2 linked regions of the Verrucomicrobium spinosum DSM 4136 = JCM 18804 genome follow. The main gene of each other region encodes a partner of the protein of the gene in region 2 in a complex. Links are inferred from orthologs where the notes say so. Each region holds a gene or a part of one and is shown on either strand. Other genes may lie near its edges.

Region 1 (2,971 bases), 880 kb from region 2 along the record:
AAGCTGCCGGTGCCCCCGAAGGCGCTGCCGAGGCACCCAAGGACAAGGGCAAGGTCGTGGACGCCGACTTTGAGGTCGTTGACAGCGACAAAAAGAGCTAAGACTCCCCCTTTGAAGCACGCGGCATCCCCCCTCTAAAAACGGGTCCGATCCCGTGCTTCAACCGCTTTCCGCGTCCCGCTTCCGACGTGGATTCAGTGACCGACAGAGATTTCCCCACAGCCGGTAGCGACACCGCATTTTTGAAAAACGGCGCGCTACCGACTGGGTGAACCAAACCAAAACACAACAGAAACCCGAAAAGCATACAGCATACCAACCATGGCTACCAAAATCACACCTCTGGGCCGCCGCGTCCTTGTTAAGCGCGTTACGAGCGAGGAAAAGACCGCGGGCGGCATCTTTCTGCCCGACACCGCCAAGGAAAAGCCCCAAGAGGCTGAAGTTCTCGCTCTCGGCACCGGCAAGGATGACGAAGGCAAGGACGTGACTTTCACGGTTGCAGTCGGCAACAAGGTGCTCATCTCCAAGTACGGCGGCACGGAAGTGAAGCTCGACGGCGACGACGTGCTCATCATCAACGAAACCGACATCCTCGGCATCATCGCCTGATTGCGGGCGGATCCTCTCCACTTAACTCAAACATCGAATACCTAAGAACATGGCTAAACAACTCAACTTCGACGAAAGCGCCCGTCAGGCACTTCTCCGTGGTGTGCAAAAGATCGCCAGAGCGGTCAAAGCCACCCTCGGGCCTTCCGGCCGCAACGTGATCCTCGAGAAGAAATTCGGTTCCCCCACGATCACCAAAGACGGTGTCACCGTGGCCAAGGAAATCGAACTCAGCGATCCCTATGAAAACATGGGCGCCCAGCTCGTGAAGGAAGTCTCCTCCAAGACCAGCGACGTGGCCGGTGACGGCACCACGACCGCCACGGTGCTCGCCGAGGCGATCTACTCCGAAGGTCTCCGTAACGTGACCGCCGGTGCCAACCCGACCTCCCTCCAGCGCGGCATCCTCAAGGCCACCGAGGCCATCGTGGCCAAGCTGAAGGAAATCAGCCAGCCCGTGACCAACGCGACCGAAATCGCCCAGGTCGCCACCGTCTCCGCCAACTGGGACACCGAAATCGGCAACATCATCGCCGACGCCATGGACAAAGTGGGCAAGGACGGCACCATCACGGTGGAAGAAGCCAAGAGCATCGAGACCTCCCTCGACGTCGTGGAAGGCATGCAGTTCGACAAGGGCTACCTCAGCCCCTACTTCGTGACCGATGCTGAGAGCATGGAAGCCGTTCTTGAGAACGCCCTCATCCTCATCCACGAGAAGAAGATCAGCAACCTGAAGGACCTCCTTCCCCTGCTTGAGAAAGTGGCCCGCACCGGCCGCCCGCTTCTGATCATCGCTGAAGATGTCGAAGGTGAAGCCCTCGCCACCCTCGTGGTGAACCGCCTCCGCGGCACCCTCAACATCTGCGCCGTCAAGGCTCCTGGCTTCGGCGACCGCCGCAAGGCCATGCTTGAAGACATCGCCATCCTCACCGGTGGTCGCTGCATTACCGAAGACCTCGGCCTCAAGCTCGAAAACCTTGAGCTCACCGACCTCGGCCGCGCCAAGCGCGTCACGATCGACAAGGAAAACACCACCATCGTTGAAGGCGAAGGCGGTTCCGAGGCCATCGCCGGCCGTGTGAACCAGATCCGTCGTCAGATCGACGAAACCACCAGCGACTACGACCGCGAGAAGCTCCAGGAGCGCCTTGCCAAGCTCGCAGGCGGTGTGGCCGTCATCAACGTCGGTGCTGCCACCGAGACCGAGATGAAGGAAAAGAAAGCCCGCGTGGAAGACGCTCTGCACGCCACTCGTGCAGCCGTTGAGGAAGGCATCGTCCCAGGGGGCGGTGTTGCCCTCATCCGTGCTCAGGCTGCTCTGGCTGAGCTCCAGCTGACTGGCGACGAAGCCACCGGCGCTGACATCGTCCGCCGCGCCATCGAAGCACCTCTCCGCCAGCTTGCCGCCAACGCAGGTCTGGAAGGCGCCCTCATCGTGGCCGAAGTCAAGAAGGGCTCCGGCAACAGCGGCTACAACGTCGCCACCGGCGAATACGTGGACCTCATCAAGGCCGGCGTCGTTGACCCGACCAAGGTCACCCGCAGCGCCCTGCAGAACGCCGCCTCCATCAGCGGTCTTCTCCTCACCACGGAGTGCCTCATCTCCGACATCCCCAAGGAAGAGAAGGCTGAGCCTGCTCACGACCACGGCGGCATGGGCATGTAATTCAGTGGTTCGGTAAGCCGGTAAAACGGTGAACCAATAACCCAAGCATCAGCGGGTCGCAGGAAACTGCGGCCCGCTTTTTTGTTTTCACAAACCATCAGACAGGGCTCAACAACTCCAACGCGAACAAGAGTCGCGAAGCGTCCTGGAGTGCCGGTGGCTCGACACCGCTTTCGCGGCTCTTGCCATTACCTATTCAGTCTGTAGCTTTCCCCGAAGGGGATATCTACCACAGCCCAGTGGTTGGACGAGCCTCAAGCGAGTCAAACCCTGGGAACCTCCGGAGAGAGATGATCAGGTGGGGCGGCCAACTGCATCCACTTTCTCCCCACCGCCATGAACGCCTCCACGTCAGATGGATGCGGTGTCATGTGCTGCGTGCGCTCCCCGAGCTTCCCATGCGTAGGTCATTTTGAAAAACTGCCGGACCACGTTTGCCCGCCCAGGCGCCTCGTCAGACCACTGGCAGCACAATGCCAACAGACATGCTGGCGGAGGCACGGGATAAGCCAAAACGCATCCGGCAGGCGAAAGCGGTGTCAAGCCACCGACACTCCAAGACACTGGCGCGCGCGGAATCTATGCCAGGCGAGTTGCGCGCTCTCCAGCGTTTTGCGTCTTGCAGTCTTGTGTCTCCCCGCGCAGCGGCTCTCACTTCAACACAAAGACCACCGTCGCTCCCACCAGCGC
Region 2 (5,853 bases):
GTGCCCGGGGTGGGCATCACTCCCATGCCCACATGAGTGGGCGGAGCGGGCGGTGCTGGCCAGCCCGGGGTTGTGGGGGCGGGGGAGGGCGAGACCTTGGTGAGAGAGGGGCCCGTGCCTGGGCGAAGCACCTCCACGTCCGCTGGCGAGGAGGGGATGGGGGAGGGAACGGCAGGCAGTAAGGCGGGCTGTGGGAGCACTTCTGACAGCGGCTTCCAGTCGGACATCCCCGCACACCACGCCAGATCAGTGGGGAGGAACCGGCCTGTGGTCAGGCCGCTGAGGATTTCTGCCTCAGGGAATTCTCCAAGGGGGCTGCCGTCTCTGCCGAGGTGGTACTGCATGGTGGGGAGTCGTTGGGGGCGGGAGGCAGGGGTGACAGGATGGCCGTGCCCATCAAGCACCGTGCACGCCAGAGTCCTGCCACTTCCTGAATGCTTCGCGAGATTTTTTCAACCCTAAATGCAACCTGCCCTGGCTGGTTAGGGGGCGGAGAGATTTGGCGGAGGCGGGATCGAAAAATCCGTGTTACCGTCCCTTCTGCCCACGACACGTTTGCCGCGGATCTCCGCCTTGCTGAGGAAGAGGGGTGCCTCAGGGTTCTCCCCGTCCTTTTGCCCAGCGCCCAGATACTCGTAGCCAGGAGAGCTATTGCTGAGAGGGCAGCGCAAAAGGCTGCTGTACACCTCTTGCTCCAGGATGCCGTCGGTGACCAGCGCGTCCAGGTTGTCCGGGTACTTGCCTTCGTGGTCCAGGGCATAAATTTTGCACGCCGTCACCAGTTGCCGGACATTGCTGATGGACTTGGTGATGTTTCCCCGCTCCTGGATGCGGGTGAAGGTGGGTAGCGCGAGGGATGCCAGAATGCCGACGATGGCGAGGGCGATGGAGGCGTAGCCCATCACCAGGCCGGCCACCGCCATGCCCTTGCCCCCGAGTGACCCACCGGACTGGCGCACTCGCGTGAGCGCCATGTGGCCAAGGACGATGGTGATGATCGATCCGATGCCGCACAAGCCGAAGGTAAAGATGGAGATGATGCCCATCACCAGTGCGGCAATGGCCAGACCATTGGTGGGGGAGTGGTACTCCGGGGCCACGGAGGAGGAGAGCGGCACCTGGGTGACCGGGGCGCTCTTGATCTTGGCCGCAGGGGTCATCTGCCCAAACAAGGTGCTCAGCGGCACCCAGTCGGCCTGCCCTTCCTTCCACCCCAGATCCGTTGCTTGAAACTTGCCGTCGAAAAGTCCATGGCGGATTTCTTCGGCGGTGAATTGCCCCAACTGCTCACCATTGCGCGCGACATGATAATCCATGCGCAAGACGCTATGGATTTTGCTTGTGGACGTCAAGATTTCAAAGCAACGGCCAGAAGCGTCTGAAAGTGCGGGCTCTTTGCCTCACGATCCACGAGCCGGATCTCGATGTTTTGGAAGCCTGCCCGCTCCAGCATTTCATGAAGTTCCACCTCGGAAAAGCCCAGCCAGACATCGGCGTACAGCAGCCGCGCTTTTTCGAAGCTATGGCGGAGCAGGTCCAGCACAATGACCCGGCCGCCGGGCTTTAGAATGCGGTGCGCCGCCGCGAGGGCGAGCTCGGGCCTGCCGGCGTGGTGCAGGGCCTGGCTGAAGAGGGCCACATCCACGCTGCCATCGGTGATCGGCGGGTCTTCGATGTCGCCCAGCCGGTAGTCGAGATTGGCGAAGCCATGCTCCTGCGCGAGGCTGGAACCGTAGGCCACCATTTTCTCGGAATTGTCCACCGCAATGACCTGCCGCGCATGCTGCGCCAGCATCTGGGAGACCACCCCCTCACCGGCCCCCAGATCGGCAATGACCAGCGGGGGAACGAAGTGCAGCAGCATCTCCCCCAGCGCCTTCCAGGATCGGCCGGGAATGTACTGGCGGCCAAATTTGCCCGCCAGAGCGTCGAAGTAGGATCGCGCGGTGTCAGCGCGCTTCCGGCGCACGAGCTTGAGGGAGGTGAGGTCATGTTTCGCCTCATGCAGTTCCTGGGTGGCGGCGTCCAGCAGCGCCAGGAGGTGCTCGTGGGTCTCCTGATCCTTGGGCCGTGGCGGCTGCAACTGGTACAGCCGGTTCTTCCCAGACCGGCGGTCGGTGACGAATCCCGCCGTCTTCAGGCGGGCCAGCTGCGCAGAGATGTTGCTCTGGCCCAGGGCCAGAATCTCCTGCAGCTCCGCCACAGAGAGCTCCTCATGACGCAGCAGCGCCAGGATGCGCACGCGGGTGGCATCGGAGAGAAGGGCGAAGGATTTGAGAATTGACGACACGAGAGGAGGTAGTAACGTATCAACGCATCATCATTTGTAAATACGAACTGAAACCCGATCCATGCCAAGCTCCTACATCTTCTCCTCTGAATCCGTCGGTGAAGGCCATCCCGACAAGGTTGCCGACACCATTTCTGATGCCGTACTGGATGCGTGCCTTGCCCAGGACAAGAACAGCCGTGTGGCCTGCGAAACCTATGTGAAGAGCAACATCGCCATTGTCGGCGGTGAGATCACCACCAAGGCCAAGCTCGACTACGTCCAGATCGTGCGCGACGCCATCCGCGAGATCGGCTACGTGAACAACGACGACGTCTTCCACGCAGATCAGGTGTTCGTCATGAACATCATCACCGCCCAGTCTCCGGACATCGCCCAGGGCGTGGACGCGAAGAAGGCCAAGGGCAAAAAGACCGCCGAGCAGGGCGCTGGTGACCAGGGCCTCATGTTCGGCTACGCCTGCAATGAGACCCCTGAGCTCATGCCCGCGCCCATCATGTACGCCCACCGCCTGGGCCGTGAGCTCACCGCCATCCGCAAGGCAGGCAAGGCCGCCAAGTGGCTGCGCCCCGACGCGAAGAGCCAGGTCTCCGTGGAGTATGTGGACGGCAAGCCGACCCGCATTGTGAACGTGGTCATCTCCACCCAGCACGCTGCCGGCGTGGAGCACGCAGAGATCGAGAAGTTCTGCATCGAGAAAGTGATCCGCAAAGTTCTGCCGAAGAACATGCTCACGAAGGACACCGAGTTCCTCATCAACCCCACCGGCAAGTTCGTCGTCGGCGGCCCGCAGGGCGACACCGGCCTGACCGGCCGCAAGATCATCGTGGACACCTACGGCGGCATGGGCCGTCACGGTGGCGGCGCCTTCTCCGGCAAGGACCCCTCCAAAGTGGACCGCAGCGCCGCCTACATGGGCCGCTGGGTCGCCAAGAACGTCGTCGCCGCCGGCCTCGCCGACCGCTGCGAAGTTCAGTTCGCCTACGCCATCGGCCACCCCGAGCCTGTGAGCGTGCACGTTGACACCTTCGGCACCCACAAGAAGTCCGAAGACTCCATCATCGCCGCCGTGCAGAAGGTGTTCTCCTTCAAGCCCGCCGACATCGTGAAGCAACTCAACCTCCTGCGCCCCATCTACAGCAAGACCACCAACTACGGTCACTTCGGCAAGGACGATGCTGATCTTACCTGGGAAGCGATCGACAAGGTCGCGGCGCTGCAGAAGGCGACCAAATAAGACAGAAGACACCAGACTGCCAGACACCAGACATCAGACCTGACCCCGGCATGGCGCATCACAACTTTGAGGAACTGGAAGTATGGAAGCGGAGCGCCCGTCTGGGCGTCGCTGTTCTCCAGCTTGCAGATACCTTGACGCTTTATGCGCTGCGAGATCAGATGGCCCGGTCTGCCATCTCCATCGCTTCAAATATTGCTGAGGGTTCTGAGCGAGATAGTGACAAGGAGTTCCGCCGCTTTTTGGCGATAGCCAAAGGCTCTGCTGCGGAACTCCGCACTCAGCTCTATCTCGGTCAGCGAGCCGGGCTGCTTACTGCCGAAAGCGCTGCTCCCCTGATCAGGGAGGCAAAGGAAGTTTCCTCCATGATTCAGGGTCTGATCCTCTCGCTCACCAGGGCATCAACTTCGGTCTGCCTGGTCGCATGGATCAGTCTGGCGTCTGGAGTCTTCTAGTCTGGTGTCTCTTCTCGTAAGCCATTTCAACGAACCAAAACCCCGAACCACCACCACCACCACCATGAGCAACCGCGTTATTCAAACTGAAGACTACAAAGTAAGAGATTTCTCCCTGGCCGATTTCGGCCGCAAGGAGCTGGACATTGCCCAGCATGAAATGCCCGGCCTGATGGCCACGCGTGAGAAGTACGGCCCTAAGAAGCCCCTTCAAGGCGTCCGCATCACGGGCTCCCTGCACATGACCATCCAGACCGGCGTTTTGATTGAAACGCTGACGGAACTCGGTGCCGATGTGCGCTGGGCGTCCTGCAACATCTTCTCCACCCAGGACCACGCTGCCGCCGCCATCGCCGCTGCCGGCACCCCGGTGTTCGCCTGGAAGGGCGAGACCCTGGAAGAATATTGGTGGTGCACCTGGAAGGCCATCATGTTCCCCGGCGGCAAAGGCCCGCAACTGATCGTGGACGACGGTGGCGATGTCACCCTCCTCATCCACAAAGGCTATGAAATGGAGAACGGCGACACCTGGGTGGACACCCCCTCCGACAACCACGAAGTGTCCGTCATCAAGGCTCTGCTCAAGCAGATCGCCGTGGAGCAGCCCGGCATCTTCCACGAGATCGTGAAGGAGCTCAAGGGCGTCTCCGAAGAGACCACCACCGGTGTGCACCGCCTCTATGAAATGGCGAAGGCTGGCAAGCTGCTCTTCCCCGCCATCAACGTGAACGACAGCGTCACCAAGTCCAAGTTCGACAACCTCTACGGCTGCCGTGAGTCCCTGCTGGACGGCATCAAGCGTGCCACGGACGTGATGATCGCCGGCAAGGTCGGCGTCGTCTGCGGCTACGGCGATGTGGGCAAGGGGTGCGCCGCTGCTCTGCGCGGCATGGGCGCCCAGGTCATCGTGACGGAAATCGACCCTGTGTGTGCCCTTCAGGCCGCCATGGAAGGCTACCGCGTCATGCCGATCGAGGACACCCTTGGCACTGGCGACATCTACGTGACCACCACGGGGAACAAGGACATCATCACCGTGGAGCACATGGTGAAGATGAAGGATCAGGCCATTGTTTGTAACATTGGCCACTTCGACAACGAGATCCAGGTGGACAAGCTGGAGAAGCTTGCCGGCATCCAGAAGCTCAACATCAAGCCCCAGGTGGACAAGTACACCTTCCCCGCCGGCAACAGCATCTACATGCTGGCAGAAGGCCGTCTCGTGAACCTCGGCTGCGCCACCGGCCACCCGAGCTTCGTCATGAGCAACAGCTTCACCAACCAGACGCTGGCCCAGATCGAACTCTGGGAAACCAGGGACTCCCGCCCCATCGGCGTGACCGTGCTTCCCAAGAAGCTCGACGAAGAAGTGGCCCGCCTCCACCTCGGCAAGATCGGTGTGAAACTCACCGTCCTCTCCCAGGAACAGGCCGACTACATCGGCGTGCCAGTGGACGGCCCGTACAAGACGGACCACTACCGCTACTAAGCGGAACAGGCCCCCCTCACCGGGCGGCTGGAGATGGACTCAAAACGCGGTCCCCTGAAAAGGGGGCCGCGTTTTTTTGGATCTTGGTTCGCAGGGGAGTGATGGAGTGATGGAGTGATGGAGTGGTGGAGTGGTGGAGTGGTGGAGTGGTGGAGTGGTGGAGTGGTGGAGTGGTGGAGTGGTGGAGTGGTGGAGTGGTGGAGTGGTGGAGTGGTGGAGTGGTGGAGTGGTGGAGTGGTGGAGTGGTGGAGTGGTGGAGTGGTGGAGTGGTGGAGTGGTGGAGTGGTGGAGTGGTGGAGTGATGGAGGGGCGGAGTGATGGAGGGGCGGAGTGATGGAGGGGCGGTTCGGGGGAGTTATGTCATGAACCCTGTGGATTTGTG

Evidence for each region. Proteins that work in one complex are often made in the same cells at the same time.
Region 1: the proteins of metK (region 2) and groL are in contact, whole or in part, in a cryo-EM structure (PDB 8P4O), measured with the Escherichia coli proteins. The link is inferred for Verrucomicrobium spinosum DSM 4136 = JCM 18804 from one-to-one orthologs.

What each region holds. Positions count from the first base shown.
Region 1 is NZ_ABIZ01000001.1:2,496,695-2,499,665, reverse strand. It holds groL (chaperonin GroEL), read left to right. Parts: upstream 1-661; coding sequence 662-2,281; downstream 2,282-2,971. Other genes in the region: VSP_RS10140 (hypothetical protein), read right to left, coding at 2,933-2,971; VSP_RS10150 (co-chaperone GroES), read left to right, coding at 322-612; dnaK (molecular chaperone DnaK), read left to right, coding at 1-101.
Region 2 is NZ_ABIZ01000001.1:1,618,840-1,624,692, forward strand. What follows is about bases 1,487-4,439. They hold metK (methionine adenosyltransferase), read left to right. Parts: upstream 1,487-2,351; coding sequence 2,352-3,527; downstream 3,528-4,439. Other genes in these bases: VSP_RS06410 (ArsR/SmtB family transcription factor), read right to left, coding at 1,487-2,290; VSP_RS06420 (four helix bundle protein), read left to right, coding at 3,578-3,982; ahcY (adenosylhomocysteinase), read left to right, coding at 4,047-4,439. Also shown: VSP_RS38980 (DUF4190 domain-containing protein), read right to left, coding at 1-344; VSP_RS38985 (DUF4190 domain-containing protein), read right to left, coding at 483-1,316; more of VSP_RS06410, read right to left, coding at 1,349-1,486; more of ahcY, read left to right, coding at 4,440-5,471; VSP_RS34150 (hypothetical protein), read left to right, coding at 5,589-5,789. UniProt on the Escherichia coli protein: Catalyzes the formation of S-adenosylmethionine (AdoMet) from methionine and ATP.